DNA from 3 places in the Streptomyces sp. SudanB5_2050 genome. Region 1 is predicted to be linked to each of the others. Evidence: riboswitches for the same ligand, from Rfam matches in the RefSeq annotation. Region 1 holds a riboswitch; each other region holds the start of a gene.
The links. A riboswitch is a leader RNA that binds a small molecule or an ion and turns the genes downstream of it on or off. The one in region 1 is predicted to bind cobalamin.

Region 1 (6,457 bases):
CTTGGTGCCCTCCTTCGCCGGTGTCTTCGCGCAGATCGACGCGAAGTCCGCCGTGCCGCGGGGCCGGGCCGCGTCCTGGGAGTCGGCGCTCACCGCGAAGCGGAAGCCCTGGACGTCGCCGTCGGAGGGGCGGGCGAGGGACGGGCCCTGGGTGGCATAGACCCATGTGTCGCCGTCGCGGTCCCAGAAGGACCAGTAGCGGTAGCCGGCGGCCTGCGCCTGGCCGGCGGTCCCGATCAGCACGAACGCGGCCAGGACGAGGAGTACGACGCGGCGGGTCACGGCTGCTGCTTCTTGGTGCGGCCGCTGAGCAGGAAGCCGATGCCGATGCCGAAGACCAGGCAGACGCCGACGAACCACCAGACGCCGAAGCCGGAGTCGCCGTCCTCCTGCTGGTCGTTCTGGTCCTTCTGGTCCTTCCCGTCCTCGTCGCTCGCGGTCGCGGAGTCCTCGGCCGACACCCCCTGCGGGGCCGGCCCGGTCGCGTTCAGCGCCGCCACCAGGTCCGTGCCGCCGAAGTCGCGCGGGTCGGTGCCCGTGGCGTGCGCGGCGAGGATCAGCTGGGCGTAGGCGGCCGGGCCGCTCTCCCCGGCCCACTTCGCGGCGTTCTTCTCCAGCCAGGCCAGCGGCTTCGCCGCCTTGTCCTTGCCGCCCTGCGCGGCGAGCGCGACGACCGCGTCGGCGGTGTTGCCGTAGTCGGGCTGCTCGGCGGAGCCGCCGAGGGCGGACGTGAGGTGCCCGTCCTTCGCGAGGGCGCCGGCGAGGTAGGCGGCGCCGTTCGCGGCGGCCTGCTCGCGGGTGGGCTCGTCCGAGGCCGTGCAGGTGGCGTCGGCGGTCTTCTCGCCGGCCTCGGCGACCAGGCCCTTGCCGAGCGCGCCGAGCACGCCCGCCGCGGTCGCGTCCGCGTTGGCGACCGGCTTGCCGTCCTGGTCCGGGTACCCGAAGGCGCCGCCGTCCCCGGCGCAGGGCAGGGCGGCCGCCAGCAGGGCGTCGTACGGGGACTTGCCGCCCTTCTTCACGGTGCCCGGGTCGGTCTCGGTGGCGGCGAGGGCGCCGATGACGACGGAGGTGGAGTTGGCCTCGCTGGGGCTGCCGGGGGTGTAGCCCCAGCCGCCGTCCGCGTTCTGCACGGACTTCAGCCAGCCGAGGGCCTCCTCGACGGCGTCGCCGTGCCCGCCGACGGCCCACAGCGCCTGGACGGCGGCGGCCGTGCTGTTGGTGTCGACCATGGTCTTGGCGTCGCACGCCTTGGCCGGGTCGGCGCGGAAGGGGGCGAAGGCGCCGTTGTCGCACTGCTGGTCGGTGAGCCACTTCACGGCCGACGACGAGGGGATCACGCCCGCCGTGTCCTGCGCGAGCAGCGCGAGGGACTGCCGCCAGACGCCGTCGTACTGGGGATCGGCGGACCCGTACAGGCCGTCGGTGCCGCCGGACTTGCCGGACGGGGCGGACGACGACGTGGACGGCGACGGGTCGGCGGCGACCGCGGGCGCGGCGGCGGCGCCGATCACGGCTATGGCGGCCAGAGCCGCGGCGCTGCTGCGACGGCGGACGTTCATGAGCGGCGGGTGCCTTTCCCTGCGCGGGGTCGGGCAGCACGGGCACTCCCGGGCGGCTCGGCCCCGTATGCCTCGACGGTGCCCGTGCGCCGGCGGGTGCCGGGCACGTGAGCCGGTCACGTCCGCGCGGGGCAGTCCGGCTCACCACCCGGAGCGTCCAGGGGCTCGGCGAGTGGCTCACGGTTGCGGGTCAGCGCCGGAATTGCACCGGCTTCCCCCCGTACGGGTGTGATGACGACGCGGCCACTTTACCCGGAGGCAACCGGCCCGGAACCGTGCGCCCGCTCACGCTCCCCGCCGCCCGCCGCGACGGGCTCCCCGGCCCCCGTCACGTCGATCAGCCGGCACACCGTCTCGATGTCCACCCCCACCTGCGCGATCGACGCGCGGCCGGACAGCCAGGCGATCAGGGTCGAGTGCCAGGTGTGCTCGATGACCCGGACCGCCGACAACTGCGCGGCCGTCGGGTTCTCCGGACCGCCCACGGCGTCCAGGATGATCGCCGTGGTCCGGCGCGAGACCTGGTCGACCTCCGGGGAGACGCTGCGGTCGGCGAAGGTCAGGGCGCGCGCCATCGCCTCGGCCAGTCGCGGCTCGCGTTGCAGCGCGCCGAAGGCCCGCATCAGGGTCCGCGCCACCCGGTCCGCGGCCGTCTCGCCACCCGGCGGGTTCCTGCGCAGCGTCGCGTGCAACTGCTCCAACTGGTCCTGCATGGTGGCCACCAGCAGGTGCACCTTGGACGGGAAGTAGCGGTAGAGCGTGCCGAGGGCGACCTGCGAGGACTCCGCGACCTCCCGCATCTGCACCGCCTCGAAACCGCCCCGGCAGGCGAGCCGGGCGGTCGCGTGCAGGATGCGGCGGCGCCGCTCGCGCTGCCGTTCGGTCAGGGGCGGGGCGGCGGAACGGTGCCCCGGAGGGGGCGCGACCGCTTCCGGATTGTCCACCTCGGTCACCTTCTCCCCGTCGTCCGGCCCGGCAGGGTGTCCGGCACCCGGGCGGGCCGTGGCGTGAATCACCTGATCCACTCGTCACAGCGTCCCTACCTGCCGGTAGATTCGGAGCCTCTGAACGATCAAGTCTGAAACTTGTTCTAGATTAACGTCCCGGCATAGGGTCGCGGGACAGTGCAGTGAGAAGGGGGCCCAGGGTGACCGCTGAGGCCAGTCGGACGGGTCCCCGTCCGGAGCCCGCCGCCGACGGCTTGCGACCGCTCCGCATCGCGCTCCTCACCTACAAGGGGAACCCGTTCTGCGGCGGCCAGGGCGTCTACGTCCGCCACCTCTCCCGCGAACTGGCCCGCCTCGGCCACCGGGTCGAGGTGATCGGCTCCCAGCCCTACCCCGTGCTCGACGACGGCCCGGACCACGGCCTCGGCGACCGGCTCTCCCTCACCGAGCTGCCCAGCCTCGACCTCTACCGCCAGCCCGACCCCTTCCGCACCCCGAAGCGCGACGAGTACCGCGACTGGATCGACGCGCTGGAGGTCGGCACCATGTGGACCGGCGGCTTCCCCGAGCCGCTGACCTTCTCCCTGCGGGCCCGCCGCCACCTGCGCGCCCGCCGCGGCGACTTCGACGTCGTCCACGACAACCAGACACTGGGGTACGGGCTGCTCGGCGACGTGGGCGCGCCCCTCGTCACCACCATCCACCACCCCATCACCGTCGACCGGCAGCTCGAACTCGACGCCGCCGACGGCTGGAAGCGCCGGTACTCGGTGCGCCGCTGGTACGCCTTCACCCGCATGCAGAAGCGCGTCGCCCGCCGCCTGCCGTCCGTGCTCACCGTCTCCGGCACCTCCCGCCAGGAGATCGTCGACCACCTCGGCGTACGCGGCGACCGCGTCCACGTCGTCCACATCGGCGCCGACACCGACCTGTTCTCGCCCGACCCGTCGGTGCCGAAGGTGCCGGGCCGGATCGTGACCACGTCCAGCGCGGACGTGCCCCTCAAGGGCCTGGTCTTCCTCGTCGAGGCGCTCGCCAAGGTGCGCACCGAGCAGCCCGCCGCCCACCTCGTCGTCGTCGGCAAGCGGCCCGCCGAGGGACCGGTCGCCCAGGCGATCGAGCGGTACGGCCTCGAAGGCGCCGTCGACTTCGTCAAGGGCATCACCGACGCCGAACTGGTCGACCTGGTGCGCTCGGCCGAGGTCGCCTGCGTGCCCTCCCTGTACGAGGGGTTCTCGCTGCCCGCCGCCGAGGCCATGGCGACCGGCACGGCGCTCCTCGCCACCACCGGCGGTGCCGTCCCGGAGGTCGCCGGACCCGACGGCGAGACCTGCCTCGCGGTGCCGCCGGGCGACGCGGGCGCCCTGGCCGCCGGACTGAACCGGCTGCTCGGCGACCGCGAACTGCGGGCCCGGCTCGGCACGGCCGGACGCGCCCGCGTCCTGCGGCACTTCACCTGGGCCCGCGCCGCCGAGGGCACGGCAGCCCGCTACCGCGAGGCCATCGGCCCCTCGGCCACCGCCCCCGGGGCCACCCCCGCCGCGGCCCCGACCGGCGACCGCGGCGCCCACCGCGACACCAGTGACACCGGCGTCTACCCCGAAAGCAGGGCCACGTGCTGACCGTCGACTTCTCCCGGTTCCCGCTCGCCCCCGGCGACCGCGTCCTGGACCTCGGCTGCGGCGCCGGCCGGCACGCCTTCGAGTGCTACCGGCGCGGCGCCCGGGTCGTCGCCCTGGACCAGAACGCCGAGGAGATCCGCGAGGTCGCCAAGTGGTTCGCGGCGATGGAGGAGGCCGGCGAGGCCCCGGCCGGCGCCACCGCCACCGCGATGGAGGGCGACGCCCTCGCCCTGCCCTTCCCGGACGAGTCCTTCGACGTCGTCATCATCTCCGAGGTGATGGAGCACATCCACGACGACAAGGGCGTCCTCGCCGAGATGGTCCGCGTCCTCAAGCCCGGCGGACGCATCGCGATCACCGTGCCCCGCTACGGCCCCGAGAAGGTCTGCTGGACCCTCTCCGACGCCTACCACGAGGTCGAGGGCGGCCACATCCGCATCTACAAGGCCGACCAGCTCCTCGCCCGCATCCGCGAGGCCGGCCTCAAGCCCTACGGCACCCACCACGCGCACGCGTTGCACTCGCCGTACTGGTGGCTGAAGTGCGCCTTCGGCGTCGACAACGACAAGGCGCTGCCGGTGCGGGCGTACCACAAGCTGCTGGTCTGGGACATCATGAAGAAGCCGCTGGCGACCCGGGTCGCCGAGCAGGCGCTGAACCCGCTGATCGGCAAGAGCTTCGTGGCCTACGCCACCAAGCCGCACCTGCCGCCGGTGGACGCCGCGTGACCTCGTCCCGGGCGCCCCGCACCCCCCGCACCGAACACCTCGTCCTGCCCGGCGTCCTCACCGCCGAACAGGCCGCGGCCACCGTCCGCGGCATCCTCGCCGTGCAGCAGGAGGACGGCGCCATCCCCTGGTTCCGCGGCCACCACCTCGACCCCTGGGACCACATCGAGGCGGCGATGGCCCTGGACGCGGCCGGCGAGCACGAGGCCGCCGAGCGCGCCTACACCTGGCTGGCCCGCCACCAGAACCAGGACGGCTCCTGGTACGCCGCCTACGCCGACGGCGCCCACGACGACGTCACCGACCGGGGCCGCGAGACCAACTTCGTCGCCTACGTCGCCGTCGGCGCCTGGCACCACTACCTGGCCACCGGCGACGACACCTTCCTCGACCGGATGTGGCCCGTCGTCCACGCGGCGATCGCGTTCGTCCTGCGCCTCCAGCAGCCCGGCGGACAGATCGGCTGGCGCCGCGACGACGACGGCACGGACACCGCGGACGCGCTGCTGACCGGAAGCTCCTCCGTCCACCACGCGCTGCGCTGCGCCCTGGCCATCGCCGAACAGCGCGAAGAGCCGCAGCCCGACTGGGAGCTGGCGGCCGGTGCGCTGCGGCACGCCATCCGACGCCACCCGGAGCGGTTCCTGGACAAGGGCCGCTACTCGATGGACTGGTACTACCCGGTGCTGGGCGGCGCGCTGACCGGCACCGAGGCCCGGTCCCGCATCGCGGAGAGCTGGGACCGCTTCGTCGTCCCCGGCCTCGGCGTGCGCTGCGTCGTGCCCAACCCGTGGGTGACCGGCGGCGAGTCGGCCGAACTGGCCCTCGCTCTGTGGGCGGTCGGCGAGTCCGACCACGCCCTGGAGATCCTCCAGTCGATCCAGCACCTGCGGGACGCGGACAGCGGCCTGTACTGGACGGGCTACGTCTTCGACGACGACGCCATATGGCCGCGCGAACTCACCACCTGGACCGCCGGCTCACTGCTCCTCGCCGTCGCCGCGCTGGGCGGCCACGAGGCCACCTGCCAGGTCTTCTCCGGCGACCGCCTGCCGAGGGGACTCGACCCGGACTGCTGCGTCTAGGCGCCGGGCGCCGCGAGGCGTCAACGGCGGCCCAGACGGCCCGCGATCGCATGGCCGACGAACAGGTAGACCACGGCGGCCAGGCCGTAACCGGCGACGACGCGGGCCCACGCCTCGTCGAAGGTGAACAGGTCGCGCGACCAGCCGGCGAGCACGTCGGCCACCTCGTGGACGAACTGCACCAGATCGTTGGCTCGGTTGGCTTCCAACAGGTACATGAGGATCCACAGCCCGAGGACGCCGGCCATGATGTCGGCGACGACCGCGACGGCCGTCCCGGCGCTGGAACCACTGCGAGTTCGAGGGGACATGACTTCCGTCTGGCCTCGAATGCCTGTATGAAACCTGCGGCGTCCGGTACGCCGACGGCCCCCCGCCCCGGAGACTCCGGTGGGCGGGGGGCCGTCGACGTCGAACGGACGGTCCGCGCGGTCAGCCGCGCTGGATGCCGGAGGTGTCCTGGAGGACACCGCGACGGCCGTCCTGCGTCTGCGCGACCAGGTTGGCGCCCCGCTG
Region 2 (6,457 bases), 1.9 Mb from region 1:
GGCGGCGCTCGGGGTCTCGGTGGCCCGGACCCGGCTGGTGCTGCTGTGCGTCACCGCGCTGCTGACCGCCGCGCTGGTCAGCTCGGCGGGCGCGATCGGCTTCGTCGGTCTGGTGCTTCCGCACGCCGCGCGCGCCCTCGTCGGCCCGGGGCACGCCCGGCTGCTGCCGGTCACCGCGCTCGCCGGCGCGGTGTTCCTCGTCTGGGCCGACACCCTGGCCCGTACCGTGCTCGACCCCCAGGAGGTGCCGGTGGGAGTGGTGACCTCGCTGGTCGGGGTGCCGGCGTTCGTCCTGGTCCTGTACCGCACGAGGAGGGTGCGATGAAGTCCCGTACGGCGCGGCGCGACGACGGTGCCCGGCCGCCGCGCCCCGGACCGGCAGCCGCGGCCCAGGCACCCGACGGCGCCTCGCACACCGGGCGGCCCACCCTCGTCGCCGACCGTGTGAGCCGGGCCTTCGACGGCCGGCTGATCCTCGACGGCGTCAGCCTCGCCCCACGGCCCGGCTCCGTGACCGGCCTGCTCGGCCCCAACGGCTCGGGGAAGTCGACGCTGCTGCGGCTGCTGTCCGGCGTCCTCGCCCCCGCGTCCGGCGTCGTCACCCTCGACGGGCGTCCCCTCGGCGACTGGGGACGCCGTGCCGTGGCCCGGCGCGTGGCCGTCGTCGAGCAGCATGCCGACACCCTCGTCGAGCTGACCGTTCTCGACGTCGTACGCCTCGGGCGCATCCCGCACCGACGCGCATGGGCGTCCGCCGGCGACGCCGACGAGGACGCCGTGCGCACGGCGTTGAAGCGCACCGGTCTCACCGATCGCGCGGACCGGTTCTGGCACACGCTCTCCGGTGGCGAGCGCCAACGCGTGCAGATCGCCCGCGCCCTGGCCCAGGAGCCACGCGAGCTGCTGCTGGACGAACCCACCAACCACCTGGACGTCCAGCACCAGCTCGAACTGCTGAACCTCATCGCCGAGCTGCCCGTCACCAGCGTCGTCGCCCTGCACGACCTGAACCTGGCGGCCATGTACTGCGACCAGGTCGTCGTGCTCCGGCAGGGCCGGGTGGTCGCCGCCGGTCCCCCGGGCGACACGCTCACCGAGTCCCTGATCGCCGACGTCTACGGCGTGCGCGCCGAGGTCACCCGTCCCGGCCCCGACGACCGGCCGCACATCCGCTTCCTGGGCACGGTCGCGGTCAACTGACGTGCGACTGCTCCCCGTCCGGCCGTCCCGAGGCTTCATCCGTGCGGTCAGGGGACCCGGCGCCGCCTCGGTGGTGCGATGGAGTACAGGTCGAGGATGTCCGGCAACGGTGCCGCCCCCGGTCCGCCGGCGCGTACCCAGGCGGTGATGTCCTCGGTCGCGTCCGGGTCGTTGACCAGTCCGAGCCAGACGGGGCGGGCACCCGCGGCGCGGTGCTCGGCGGAAGGCTGCACGACGACGACGTTGGCGTGGTCGCAGACGTCCAGGCAGTCGGAGACGCGGACCGGCGCCGCCGTGCGCAGGCGTTCGATCTGGGCCGCGTGGTCGACTCCGGTCACCTTGGGGCTGCCGCAGCAGCAGTCGCGGCACACGACGATGCGGCACGGCACGGGGTCCGCCTGCGTTCCGGTCGTCGCGTCGTCCGTCGGCGTTCCCGTCGTCGCGTCGTCCGTCGGCGTTCCGGTCGTCGCGCAGTCCGCCGTTCGTCCGGTCGGCGTTGCGTGCATGGGGTGCCGTCCCTCTCTCCGGGGAGATCCGCCCCGGTGGTCCGTCGAGGAGGCGACCGCGTGAGTCTCCTGGCTCTCGGGTCGATGCTCGTCCCGGTCTTCCCACCCGCTGCCGGGCAGTGACCTGTCGGGACTCGCTCGCCGATCACAGTGGCGGGACCGCGCCGGATTCACACCGGCTTCCTCGTTCCGCCGTCGCCTTTGTCGTCGGCCATCATCCCATCGCGTGCTCGGAGCCCGACCGTTGCGTGAGGAACGCCACCACGGCGTCCAGGAACTCCGCCTGGGCTTCTACGTTGGCCATGTGCACCGTGGGCAGGACGGTGAGGCGAGCGCCGGGGACGGTGGCGGCGAGTTCCCTGCCGTGGTCGGCGGACGTGACGGTGTCGTGCTCGCCCGCGATGACCAGGGTCGGGCTGAGGATGAGTGCGGCGGTGCGGCGCAGGTCGTAGTCGCGCACCGCGGCCCAGCTTCCGGCCACGCCCTCGCGCCGCGTGGCGAGCAGGGTGCGGCGGAAGCCCTCGACGATCTCGTCGTCGCCCCGCAGCATGCGGGCCGGGAACCAGTTGTGCAGGAATTTCTCCGCGGTGGCCCGCATGTCGGGTGCTTCGAGCAGTTCGGCGATCGGCCGGTCCCACTGACGCGCCGGGCCGAGGTGCGCGGCGGTGTTGGAGAGCACCAGGCGGTCCACGCGCTCCGGGACGTGTATCCCCAGCCACTGCGCGACGATTCCCCCCAGCGACAGGCCGAGCACGTGCACCCGCTCCAGGCCCAGGGCGTCCAGCAGCTCCACCACGTCGCGCCCCAGCCGGTCCAGGGAGTACGGGCCGTTCGGGACGTCGGACGCGCCGTGGCCGCGGGCGTCGTAGCGCAGCAGACGGAAGTGCTCGGTCAGCGCCGGCACCTGACCGTCCCACATGTGGAGGTCGGTGCCGATGGAGTTCGAGAGCAGCAGCACCGGCTTGGTCTCGTCACCGTCGAAGCGGTAGGCGATGCGGACGCCGTCGCCGGTGGTGATGGCGGTGGGGGTCTGAGAAGTCATGTCGTCTCCCGTGATCCAGCGGCTTGTGCGCTCAGCCTAGGAACGGCGCTCGCAGGGTTCCATTACAAAGATCGGAAGAACCTTGTAGCTTCTGCGGACGATGTCGAACTTCACGCTCCATGAGTTGCAGTGCTTCAACGCCGTTGTGGTCCACGGCGGTTTCCAGGCGGCCGCCGAGCGGCTGCACCGCTCGCACCCCTCCGTCTTCGCGGCCGTCGCCAAGCTGGAGCGCCAGCTGGGGCTGGTCCTGCTGGACCGCTCGGGCTACCGGGTCGGGCTCACCGAGGCGGGGCGGGCCTTCCACCGCAAGGTCCGCCTGCTGCTGCACGAGGCCGAGGAACTGCGGACCTACGCCGCGCAGTTGGCGATGGGCGAGGAGGCCGAACTGCGCGTGGTGCTCGGCGACCTGTGCCCGCTTCCACCGGTGCTGGAGCTGCTGAGCCGTTTTTTCGCGCCGCGCCCGCAGACTCGGCTGCACCTGCAGTTCGAGACGGTCACCGGCCCCTGGGAGCGGCTGCTGGAGGACGAAGCCGACCTGATCGTGCACCGGGTTCCCAAGAGCGACGTGCGGATGGAGTGGATCGATCTCGGCCGCGTCGCGCTGGTCCCCGTCGTGGCGCCCGGTTTCCTGCCCTTCCCCGCGGACACCGACATCACACCGCAGCGGATGCAGGCCTTCACCCAGTGCGTGGTCCGGGATTCGGCGCGGCACCCGGCCGAGCAGGGCCATTTCCTGGTCGAGGGCGCGCCCCGGAGTTCCGTGCCGGACCACCTGATGAAGAAGGAGCTGATCCTGCACGGCATGGCGTGGGGGCACCTCCCGCGGTTCCTGATCGAGAGCGAGTTGCGTGACGGAACCCTGCTGTCCATCGCCGGACGGCACTTCCCCGGTGTGGTCGAGGAACTGTCGGCGGCTCGCCGGCGCGACCGGCCGCACGGGCCGGTCGCCGACCAGCTGTGGGACTTCCTGGCCCGCCACGCACCGCTCCTGCGGCCGGCGCTCGGCCGGGTGCCCGAGGCCGACGGAGCGCCGGAACGGCACAGGTGACCTCGCATCACCACGATCGTGACGGGGTGCCGCGGCGAGCCGCGGTACGTCCGGTCAGCGCCCGGACCACCGCCTCGTCGATGTCCGCCGTGTCCGCCCTCTCCGCCGCCCAGGCCACGTATCCGTCGGGCCGTACCAGGACGGTCGTCCGGCGGTCACCCGCCCAGCGCCCCACGGTCAGCCGGCCGTCATGGGCACCGGGACCCTCGTAGGCGCAGGGTGTGATGAGCACGAACCGGCCGCCGCGCAGCGCCTCGTGGAGCCGGCCGTCCCGCAGGGCGACGTCGGGGACGCGGGTGCCGGTGAGGCGGTGGGCGCCGCGAGGGGCGGGGTAGGCGTAACCGATCCCGGTGAGCTGCCCCAGGGCCTTGCGCCGGACGGGCGGGACCAGGTCGACGAACGCGGCGACCAGGGTGCGTACGGCGCGCAGCAGGGGGTTGCGCGCACGGGCCAGCCGGACCAGTCCCCCACTGCTGCGCAGCACGGCCCGGCCGACCGGGTGGCGTTCGGACTCGTAGCTGTCGAGGAGCCGTTCGGCCGCCCGCCCCTGGACGACGGCGGCGAGCTTCCAGCTCAGGTTGGCGGCGTCCTGGAGGCCGGTGTTCATGCCCTGCCCACCGGCCGGGGAGTGGATGTGCGCGGCGTCGCCGGCGAGGAAGACCCGTCCGACCCGGTAGCGCGGTGCCTGGCGTTCGTCACTGTGGAAACGGGAGAGCCAGCGAGCGTCGTGCATGCCGTAGTCGGTGCCCAGGGCACGGCGGGTGATCTCCCTGACCTCGTCCAGGTCGAGCGGGGCGTCGTCGGAGACCTCGTTGCGGCGGTTCCAGCCCATGACCCGGTACCAGCCGTCGCCGAAGGAGGCGATCATCGCGAAGGTGTCGCCACGCCCGTCGACGGTGAGGACCCCCTCGGGCTTCCGTGCGAGTCGGACGTCGGCCAGGATCAGCGACTTGATGACGGAGACACCGGGGAAGTCCAGGCCGATGGCCTCCCGCACGGCGCTGCGGTGACCGTCGGCGCCGACGACATAGGCCGCCCGGCGTGTGACGACCGTCCCGTCCGCGCCGCGCAGATCGAGGTCGACGCCCTCGTCGTCCTGCCGCAGCCCCACGACCTCGCTCTCGTACGCGAACTCGACCCCGGCGTCCCGGGCCCGCCGCTCCAGGAGCCGCTCGACCTCGTACTGCGGGGTGACGAGCAGGAAGGGGAAGCGCGAGGGCAGCGTGCTCAGATCGAGGGAGAGGTGACGGAAGAGGCGCAGGCCGGTGAGGGTGTCGCCGGTGGTGAGGAGTTCGTCGGCGAGGCCGCGGGCGTCGAGCTGCTCCAGGGTGCGGGCGTGCACCCCGAAGGCTCGGGAGAGGTTGCTGATGCCGCGCGGGCGCTTCTCGACGAGGGTCACGGCGACGCCGGCCGTGGCGAGGTCACCGGCGAGGAGGAGGCCGGTGGGGCCGGAGCCTACGACGATCACGGTGCGGTGGGTGGCGGTGCCGGCGGTGCCGTTCATGGGGCCTCCTGTTGCCGACGCGTCCTTGCCGACGCGTGCTTGCCCGATGTGTGCTTGCCATCGCTCGTTGACCAACAGCTGTTGACCAACACGCGTTGACCAACGCTTGTTGACGAAGATACCGAGACGCCGCAGCCGACGTCAACAACCGTTGGCACACACATGTTGGCGAACAGTTGTTGACCTACGCTCGTTGGCCTACGCTCGTTCCCGTGAACGGCAGCGACAGCACCTCCACGGTTTCCGGCTCCAGCGCCCCCCGACGCTCCGACGCCACCCGCGGCGCGATCCTCGCGGCGGCCCGCGAGCGCTTCGCGGCGGACGGCTACGAGCGAGCCACCATCCGCGCCATTGCCAAGGACGCGCACATCGACCCGTCGATGGTGATGCGGTACTTCCGGAACAAGGAGGGCCTGTTCGCGGCGGCCGTCGCCATCGACCTCCGCCTGCCGGACGTGAGCGGGGCGGACCGCCGGCCCGACGCGGGACGGATCCTCGTCGAGCACTTCCTCGACCTGTGGGAGGACAACGAGGTGCTCACCGCCCTGCTGCGGGTCGGTGCGACCAACCAGGCCGGGGCGGAGCGCATGCAGGGCATCCTGCGCGATCAGCTGCTGCCGGTCGCCCAGCAGGTGTGCCCCGACCCCGAGCAGGTCCCGACGCGGGCGGCACTCATGGCTTCACAGCTGCTGGGGCTGGCGCTCACCCGGTACGTACTGCGGTTGCCGCCGGCGGTGGGGCTGGCACGGGAGGAGATCGTCGCATGGCTGGCACCGACGATCCAGCGGTACCTGACCGCGCCCGCGCCCTGAGGATCGCGCCGGTCGCTCGCGCGCGTCCGGCCCGGAGGGGCCAGCACCCCGAGCACCCCGCGAAAACCGTCAGGTGTGGAGCCGGAGCTGCTCGACGACCGTGACGAGACGCGCGCGTTCCTCGGCGTTCAGGCCGCGCAGCGGCAGGGGGAGGTTGCGCCGGGCCGTCAGACCTAGGTGCGCGGCGGCCGCGGCGACGACCCGCAGGGAGCCGTGCCGGGCGAACAGGTCCCACAAGGGCTCAAGACGCCGGGACTCCTCGAGGGCCTGCCGGTGCATGCCGGCCTGGGCGGCGCGGGTGAGCGCGAGGGCCGGCTCGGGGAAGGTGCCGCCGATCACGGAGTA
Region 3 (6,457 bases), 1.9 Mb from region 1:
GGCGCCGCCGGAGACGGACAGGACACCGCCGCCGGCGCCGAGCACGATCACGGCCACCGCGCCGGTCGACGCCCCGGAGGAGACGCCCAGGACGAAGGGGTCGGCGAGCGGATTGCGCAGCAGGGACTGCATCACCGCGCCGCACACCGCGAGTCCGGCCCCGCACACCGCCGCGAGGAGGGTGCGCGGCAGCCGGAGATTCCAGACGATGCCCTCGCGGATCGGTGTGAGATCGGTCGTGGCCCAGCCCAGACGGGAGGCGACCACGGACCAGGCGTCGCCCACTCCGATGTCGGCCGGGCCGATGGTGACGGCCACGGCGACGGACACGGCGAGCACCGCCAGCCCGCTGCCGAGGCCGGCCGCGAGGCGCAGCCCACCCGCCGCGCCGCACGCCGGGCGGACCGGGGAGGACCGCAGGGGAGTGGTCATCGGTCGAGCCCGTACCGGCGCAGTGCCGTGGCCACCTTCTCCACGCCCTCCACGGTGCGGATCGTCGGATTCATGGCCTGCCCGCTGAGCAGCACGTACCGCTTCTCCCGCACGGCCGTCATGTTCCTCGTCACGGGATTCGACTCCAGGAAGGCGATCTTCTTCGCGGCGGACTCGGCGGTCTGCGACTTGCGGGTGAGGTCACCGAGGACCAGGACATCGGGGTCGCGGTCGGCCACGGTCTCCCAGTTGATCTGCGGCCATTCCCGCGTGCTGTCGTCGAAGACGTTCTCGGCGCCGAGCGCGCGGGTGACGATGCCGGGCGCGCCGCAGCAGCCCGCCATGTAGGGGGACTCCTGGTTCGCGAACCAGTACAGGACGGTGGTGTTCCCGGCGCGGATCCCGGACGTGGCCTTCGCGACCCGGCTCTTCAGCCCGGAGACCAGCTTCTCACCGCGGTCCTCCACCCCGAAGACCCGGGCGAGTTCCCGCACCTCGCGGTAGACCGTCTCCATGGTCAGCGGCGCCGTCCGCGAGCCGTCACCGTCGCCGCTGTTGTCCTTGCCCTCGCAGTCGGAGGGCGACAGGTACGTCGGCACGCCGAGCTTCTCGAACTGCTCGCGGGTGGCCACTCCGCCCTTGCCCAGGGTGGAGGCGAAGGAGGCGGCCACGAAGTCCGGCTCGCTGTCGAGGACCCGCTCGAACGACGGCTGGTCGTCGGCGAGCCGGGGGACCTTCGCGTCGGCCCCCCGCAGTCCGTCCATGACCGGGTCGGTCCAGGTGGCGGTCCCGGCCATGCGGTCGGCCAGGCCGAGGGAGAGGAGGATCTCGGTGGTGCCCTGGTTCAGGGACACGGCACGCCTCGGTGGAGCCGCGACCGTCACCTCGCGCCCGCAGTTGTCGAACGTGACGGCCCCCGCCCCGTCGGCGGCGGACTCGCCCGGCGAGCCGGTGCCGGAACCGCACGCGGTGAGCAGCAGCAGCCCGGTCAGGAGCAGAAGGGAACGGCGAGAGGGACGTGACAGGCGCACAGTGCCGGCTTTCTCAACGTCGGGACCCATACGCGGGGTCCGTGCGGACGGTCGGGTGCCAGCAGGTCTTCGGACTCGGGGTCACCCGGACGAGGCGCCTTCCCGGACCCCGGCCGTGACCGTCGTCCAGTGGCTGCTGCCCCGCCCGTCGCCCTCACCGCTGCGCGTCAGTTCCGGACTCTCACCGGATTCCCTGACCCGTGCACGCGTCGCCGCGTTCACGAGTTCGACTGGCGTCTGGAAGCTACCACGACGTACGGGGACGGTCCGGAGGTGCCCCGATGAGTTTTCGGGGCGGGACCGGTCTGCACAGGTATGAAGACCCACACACTCGAGACCGCCGGCGCGGACCTCGTCCACGACGTCCGCGGACCGCTGCCGACCACGGACGGACGTCCGCCGTTGTTCATGATCGGGCAGCCCATGGACGCCACCGGCTTCGCCGCACTCGCCGCACGCTTCCCCGAGCGGACCGTGGTCACGTACGACCCGCGCGGCCTCGGCCGCAGCACGCGCAGGGACGGGCGGGTCGACCACACGCCGCAGACCCAAGCCGCCGACGTGCACGCCGTCGTCGAGGCGCTGGGAGCCGGGCCGGTGGAGATGTTCGCCAGCAGCGGCGGAGCGGTCACCGCGCTCGCGGTCGTGGAGAGGTACCCCGAGGACGTGACCACACTGGTCGCGCACGAACCGCCGCTCATCACCCTGACACCGGACCGTTCGGCGGCCGAGCGGGCGCGGGCCGGGGTCCGGGAGACCTACGAGAAGCGGGGGTGGGGCGCCGGGATGGCCGCGTTCGTGGCCATGACCTCCTGGCGGGGCGAGTTCACCGACGCGTACTTCGCCCAGGCGGAGGCGGATCCCGCCGCGATCGGGATGCCCGTCGAGGACGACGGCTCGCGCGACGATCCGCTGCTGTCCGACCGGTCGTGGGCGGTCAGCGGCTACCGGCCGGACACCGACGCGATCGCCGCCGCGCCCACCCGCGTCGTGATCGCCGTGGGCGAGGAGACCGGCGACACGCTGACCGGACGCACCTCCGTCGCGATCGCCGAGCTGCTCGGGCAGCGGGTGACGGTGTTCCCGAGCCATCACGGCGGTTTCTGCGACGGGGAGTTCGGCTATCCCGGGAAGCCGGACGAGTTCGCGCATCGACTGCGCCAGGTCCTCGACGGAGCCTCGTGAGCCACCGCTGACCGGCGACACGGCAGCGGGGCAGGGCGATGCAGGGGGGCGGGGGCCAGGGGGGGGGCACCGTGCTCGGGCGATACGCTCTGGGGGTGACCCAGCCATCCCCGCCCGACGAGCGACGGCCCGCCAATGACGGGCCCCGGGTCGCCGCGCGCAACCGGGCCGCCCTCGTCGCCGCCGCGCGCGAGATCTACGCCGAGCACGGCCTCGACGCACCCATGTCCGCGATCGCGCGCCGGGCCGGCGTGGGACAGGGGGTTCTCTACCGGCACTTTCCCGACCGGGCGGCCGTCGCCACGGCGGTCCTGGACGAGAACGTCCGTCAGATCGAACAGGCGGCGGCGGCGCCGGACATGGACATCGCCCAGCTCCTCGGTGTCCTGACCTGGCACCAGACCGAGTCGGCGGCCTTCATCAGTCTGCTGCACGCCGACGGAGCGGCCGGTGGTTCCGCCGTCCCCGAGTACGCCGCGGGCCTGGCGGCCCGGGTCGAGCGGGCGCTGCGGGCGCGGTTGCCGGACGGCCACCGCCTGGCCACGGCGAAGGACGACCTCATGATCGCCGTCGCCATGGTCTCGGGTGCCGTCATCGGCCCCACCCGTGAGCTGCGGGAACGCCGGGCGATGGCGGCCTGGCGACTCCTCGGTGTCGAGGTGGGACCGGTGCGCCCCTTCGGCGAGTGAACAGCGCGGTCAGCCGCCGTTGGACTGACGGACGCCTTCCGCCGGCGCGTCGAAGGAGTACAGGTACCCTCCGGCCGGCCCGCTGACGGTCATGTACGCCTTGGTCCCTCCGGGCGTGATGGCCACGTTGGTCGCCGATTCGAGCCCGTCGGCGGCGCGGGCGGGGACCTCGACGGTCGCCAGGCGTTCCCCGTGGCGGTCGTACACCGCCATGGCGGGCCGGCCGTGCAGGGCCTGGTAGAGGTTGCCGTCCGCGTCGACGGCGATCGAGTCGGTCTGGGCGATGCCGCCGTCCACCCGGATGGCCGTGTGCTGTGAGGCGACACCGCCTCGGTCGTCGAGCAGCAGGTAGGACACACGGTTCTGGGTGAGTTCGCTGACCCACAGGCCGCGGTACTCGGAGTCGAACGAGATGCCGTTCGGGGCCGCCAGTCCACCCGCCAGGACGGTGGCGTTCCTCCCCTCGCGGTCGATGCGCACCACGCGCCCGACTGCTTCTCCCTCCGACATGCCGCGCGAGTCGCTGATGTACAGGTCGCCGTCCTGGTCGAAGGCGAGGTCGTCGGGGTTCATCGGGGCTCCGTCGACCCGGCCGGAGAAGAAGGTCCGCGGGTCGCTCCCGTCGGGTGCCAGGCTGACGATCTCGCCGTGGGAGAAGTCGGTGAGGTAGATGCGCCCGTCGTAGGGGCTGTACTGGGCCGAGGTGTAGGCGCCGCGATCGTCGGTGTGGAGCGGGCGCGAGGTCTTCTTCCTCACGTCGACGCGCAGCACCTTGGGCTTGCCGGCCGGAGCCGTGACGTCGACGACGACCAGTGCGCCGTTCGCGTCGAAGGTGGGGCCCTCGAGCAGGGTCATGCCCGTCTCGGGGTGCGCCTCGGTCAGCCGCATCACCTCCTGGGCGCGGATGGTCCGGCCCGCGCCGGTGGCGGCGGCGTCATGCGGGCCGCCGGCGCGGGTGTCCCCGCCGCAGCCGGTGACGGCCAGCAGGCCGATCGCGGCGAGGCCGGTGAGGGATCGGATCGGGAGTCGTCGCATGGGGGTCACTCTTCCTGTCCGAAAATTTGCGGAAGCTGTCCGCATCGCATCCGGACAGTGCTGTCCGGTTGTTGCTACGGTAGTGCACGCTGGCTCAAGTCCGCAGTACCGCCGTGCTTTTGCCGGACCGAGCGCGACTCCCTCGCACCGAACCGGAAGGACAGAGGTCCCCCCACATGACGTATCCGGATGCAACTTCCCCCGAGGCGCCGGCCGAGTTGAGGCGGCGCTACCGGGTGGAGAGGGAGCGGCGCGTACGCCCCGACGGCACTCGGCAGTACCTCGCCGCCGACGCCGAGTACGGCTACTACGCCGACGATCCGTATGCGGTGGCGACAGAAGCGCGCGAACCCCTGCGGGACGACGTGGACGTCGCCGTCGTCGGTGGGGGATTCGGCGGCATCCTGGCGGGCGCGCGGTTGCGTCAGCAGGGCGTACGGCGGGTCCGGATCGTGGAGAAGGGCGGTGACTTCGGCGGAACCTGGTACTGGAACCGGTACCCGGGCATCCACTGCGACATCGAGTCCCACGTGTATCTGCCGATGCTCGACGAGACCGGCTACGTCCCGGAGTGGAAGTACGCCCCCGGGGAGGAGATCCGCCGCCACGCGGTACGGATCGCGGAGAAGTTCGACCTCGGCGCCGACGCCCTCTTCTCGACGTCCGTGACGTCCTTGACCTGGGACGACAACGCGCGGAACTGGCTCGTGACGACCGACCGCGGCGACGAGTTCCGCGCCACGTACGTCATCACGGCGACCGGCACCCTCACCGAGCTGAAACTCCCCGGCATCCCCGGCATCGAGAACTTCCAGGGGCACACCTTCCACACGTCGCGCTGGGACTACGGCTACACCGGCGGGACCCCGGACGGAGGTCTGACCGGCCTGGCGGACAAACGCGTCGGCGTCGTCGGCACGGGCGCCACCGGCGTCCAGGTCATCCCGAAGCTCGCCGAGGACGCGGGGCACGTCTACGTCTTCCAGCGCACCCCCTCCACCGTGGACGTGCGCGCCAACCGGCGTACCACCGCGCGGGACGTGGGCGCCGATCACGACGGCTGGGCGCGCGAACGCCGCGACAACTTCCTGCGCATCGTCTCCGGCGAGACCGTGGAGCACGACCTGGTGGCGGACCGGTGGACCGAGACGGCCGGCCTGCTGGAGAAACTCCTGCCGAGCTTCCGCCGCCCCGCGGACCGGCAGGCGTACGAAGCGGCCTACGAGGTCGCGGACGCGCGGAAGATGAACGAGGTCCGCGCCCGCGTCGAGCGGATCGTCGCCGACGCGGACACCGCGGAGAAGCTCAAGCCCTGGTACCGGTACGCCTGCAAGCGCCCCACGTTCTCCGACACCTATCTGCAGACGTTCAACCGCGACAACGTCACCCTGGTCGACACCGCGGACACGCACGGCATCGAGCGGATGACCGAGCACGGTGTCGTGGTGGGCGACACCGAGTACGCACTCGACTGCCTGGTCTTCGCCACCGGCTTCTCGGTCGGAGTCTCCGGCGTCCACTCCGGGAAGCTGCCGGTCCGTGGCCGCGACGGCGTCCACTTGCTGGACGCGCTGAAGCGACGCGGGCCGCGGTCCCTGCACGGCCTCACCAGCAACGGATTCCCGAACCTGATCCAGCTGGGGGCCACCCAGAGCGCGAGCAGCGTCAACTTCACGCACGTGCTGGACGAGCACGCGGCGCACGCGGCGGCCCTCGTCGCGGCGGCCGAAGCCCGGGGCGCGGTCATCGAACCGTCCCGCGAGGCCGAGGACGCCTGGCTCGCGGTCCTGGCCGAGGGCGCGCCCGACCACGAGTGGTTCCACGCCGAGTGCACACCCGGGTACTACAACGGTGAGGGACGTGGCCGGCCGAACGCCCCGATCGCCTACCCGCACGGCGCGGCTGCCTTCCACGATCTCCTGAGGCACTGGCGCGAGACGTCCATGTCCGACGTACTCCATACCGAGCGGCCCTGTTGAGCCCGGCGCGCCCGCGCCACGGGAGCCGACGGGTACAGACACCGGGGCCCGAACCGCTTCCTCCGCGACGGCCACCCCACACCGGCGCCGGTCACGGCCGGGCCGT

Region 2: another riboswitch for cobalamin. It lies ahead of ACFZP7_RS02200 (hypothetical protein); the one in region 1 lies ahead of ACFZP7_RS11145 (prenyltransferase/squalene oxidase repeat-containing protein).
Region 3: another riboswitch for cobalamin. It lies ahead of ACFZP7_RS02185 (ABC transporter substrate-binding protein); the one in region 1 lies ahead of ACFZP7_RS11145 (prenyltransferase/squalene oxidase repeat-containing protein).

What each region holds. Positions count from the first base shown of each region.
Region 1 is NZ_OZ186760.1:2,484,917-2,491,373, reverse strand. It holds gene ACFZP7_RS11150 (SCO2322 family protein) at 1-282, opposite strand, end outside; gene ACFZP7_RS11145 (prenyltransferase/squalene oxidase repeat-containing protein) at 279-1,559, opposite strand; cobalamin riboswitch at 1,667-1,817, opposite strand; gene ACFZP7_RS11140 (TetR family transcriptional regulator) at 1,808-2,512, opposite strand; gene ACFZP7_RS11135 (glycosyltransferase family 4 protein) at 2,707-4,128, shown strand; gene ACFZP7_RS11130 (class I SAM-dependent methyltransferase) at 4,122-4,856, shown strand; gene ACFZP7_RS11125 (prenyltransferase) at 4,853-5,941, shown strand; gene ACFZP7_RS11120 (hypothetical protein) at 5,962-6,252, opposite strand; gene ACFZP7_RS11115 (DUF5336 domain-containing protein) at 6,374-6,457, opposite strand, start outside.
Region 2 is NZ_OZ186760.1:583,160-589,616, forward strand. It holds gene ACFZP7_RS02190 (FecCD family ABC transporter permease) at 1-325, shown strand, start outside; gene ACFZP7_RS02195 (ABC transporter ATP-binding protein) at 322-1,200, shown strand; gene ACFZP7_RS02200 (hypothetical protein) at 1,248-1,706, opposite strand; cobalamin riboswitch at 1,769-1,895, opposite strand; gene pcaD (3-oxoadipate enol-lactonase) at 1,921-2,748, opposite strand; gene ACFZP7_RS02210 (LysR family transcriptional regulator) at 2,849-3,796, shown strand; gene ACFZP7_RS02215 (FAD-dependent monooxygenase) at 3,804-5,300, opposite strand; gene ACFZP7_RS02220 (TetR family transcriptional regulator) at 5,513-6,112, shown strand; gene ACFZP7_RS02225 (dihydrodipicolinate synthase family protein) at 6,182-6,457, opposite strand, start outside.
Region 3 is NZ_OZ186760.1:576,395-582,851, reverse strand. It holds gene ACFZP7_RS02190 (FecCD family ABC transporter permease) at 1-432, opposite strand, end outside; gene ACFZP7_RS02185 (ABC transporter substrate-binding protein) at 429-1,463, opposite strand; cobalamin riboswitch at 1,506-1,713, opposite strand; gene ACFZP7_RS02180 (alpha/beta fold hydrolase) at 1,779-2,648, shown strand; gene ACFZP7_RS02175 (TetR family transcriptional regulator) at 2,744-3,337, shown strand; gene ACFZP7_RS02170 (SMP-30/gluconolactonase/LRE family protein) at 3,347-4,372, opposite strand; gene ACFZP7_RS02165 (flavin-containing monooxygenase) at 4,549-6,351, shown strand.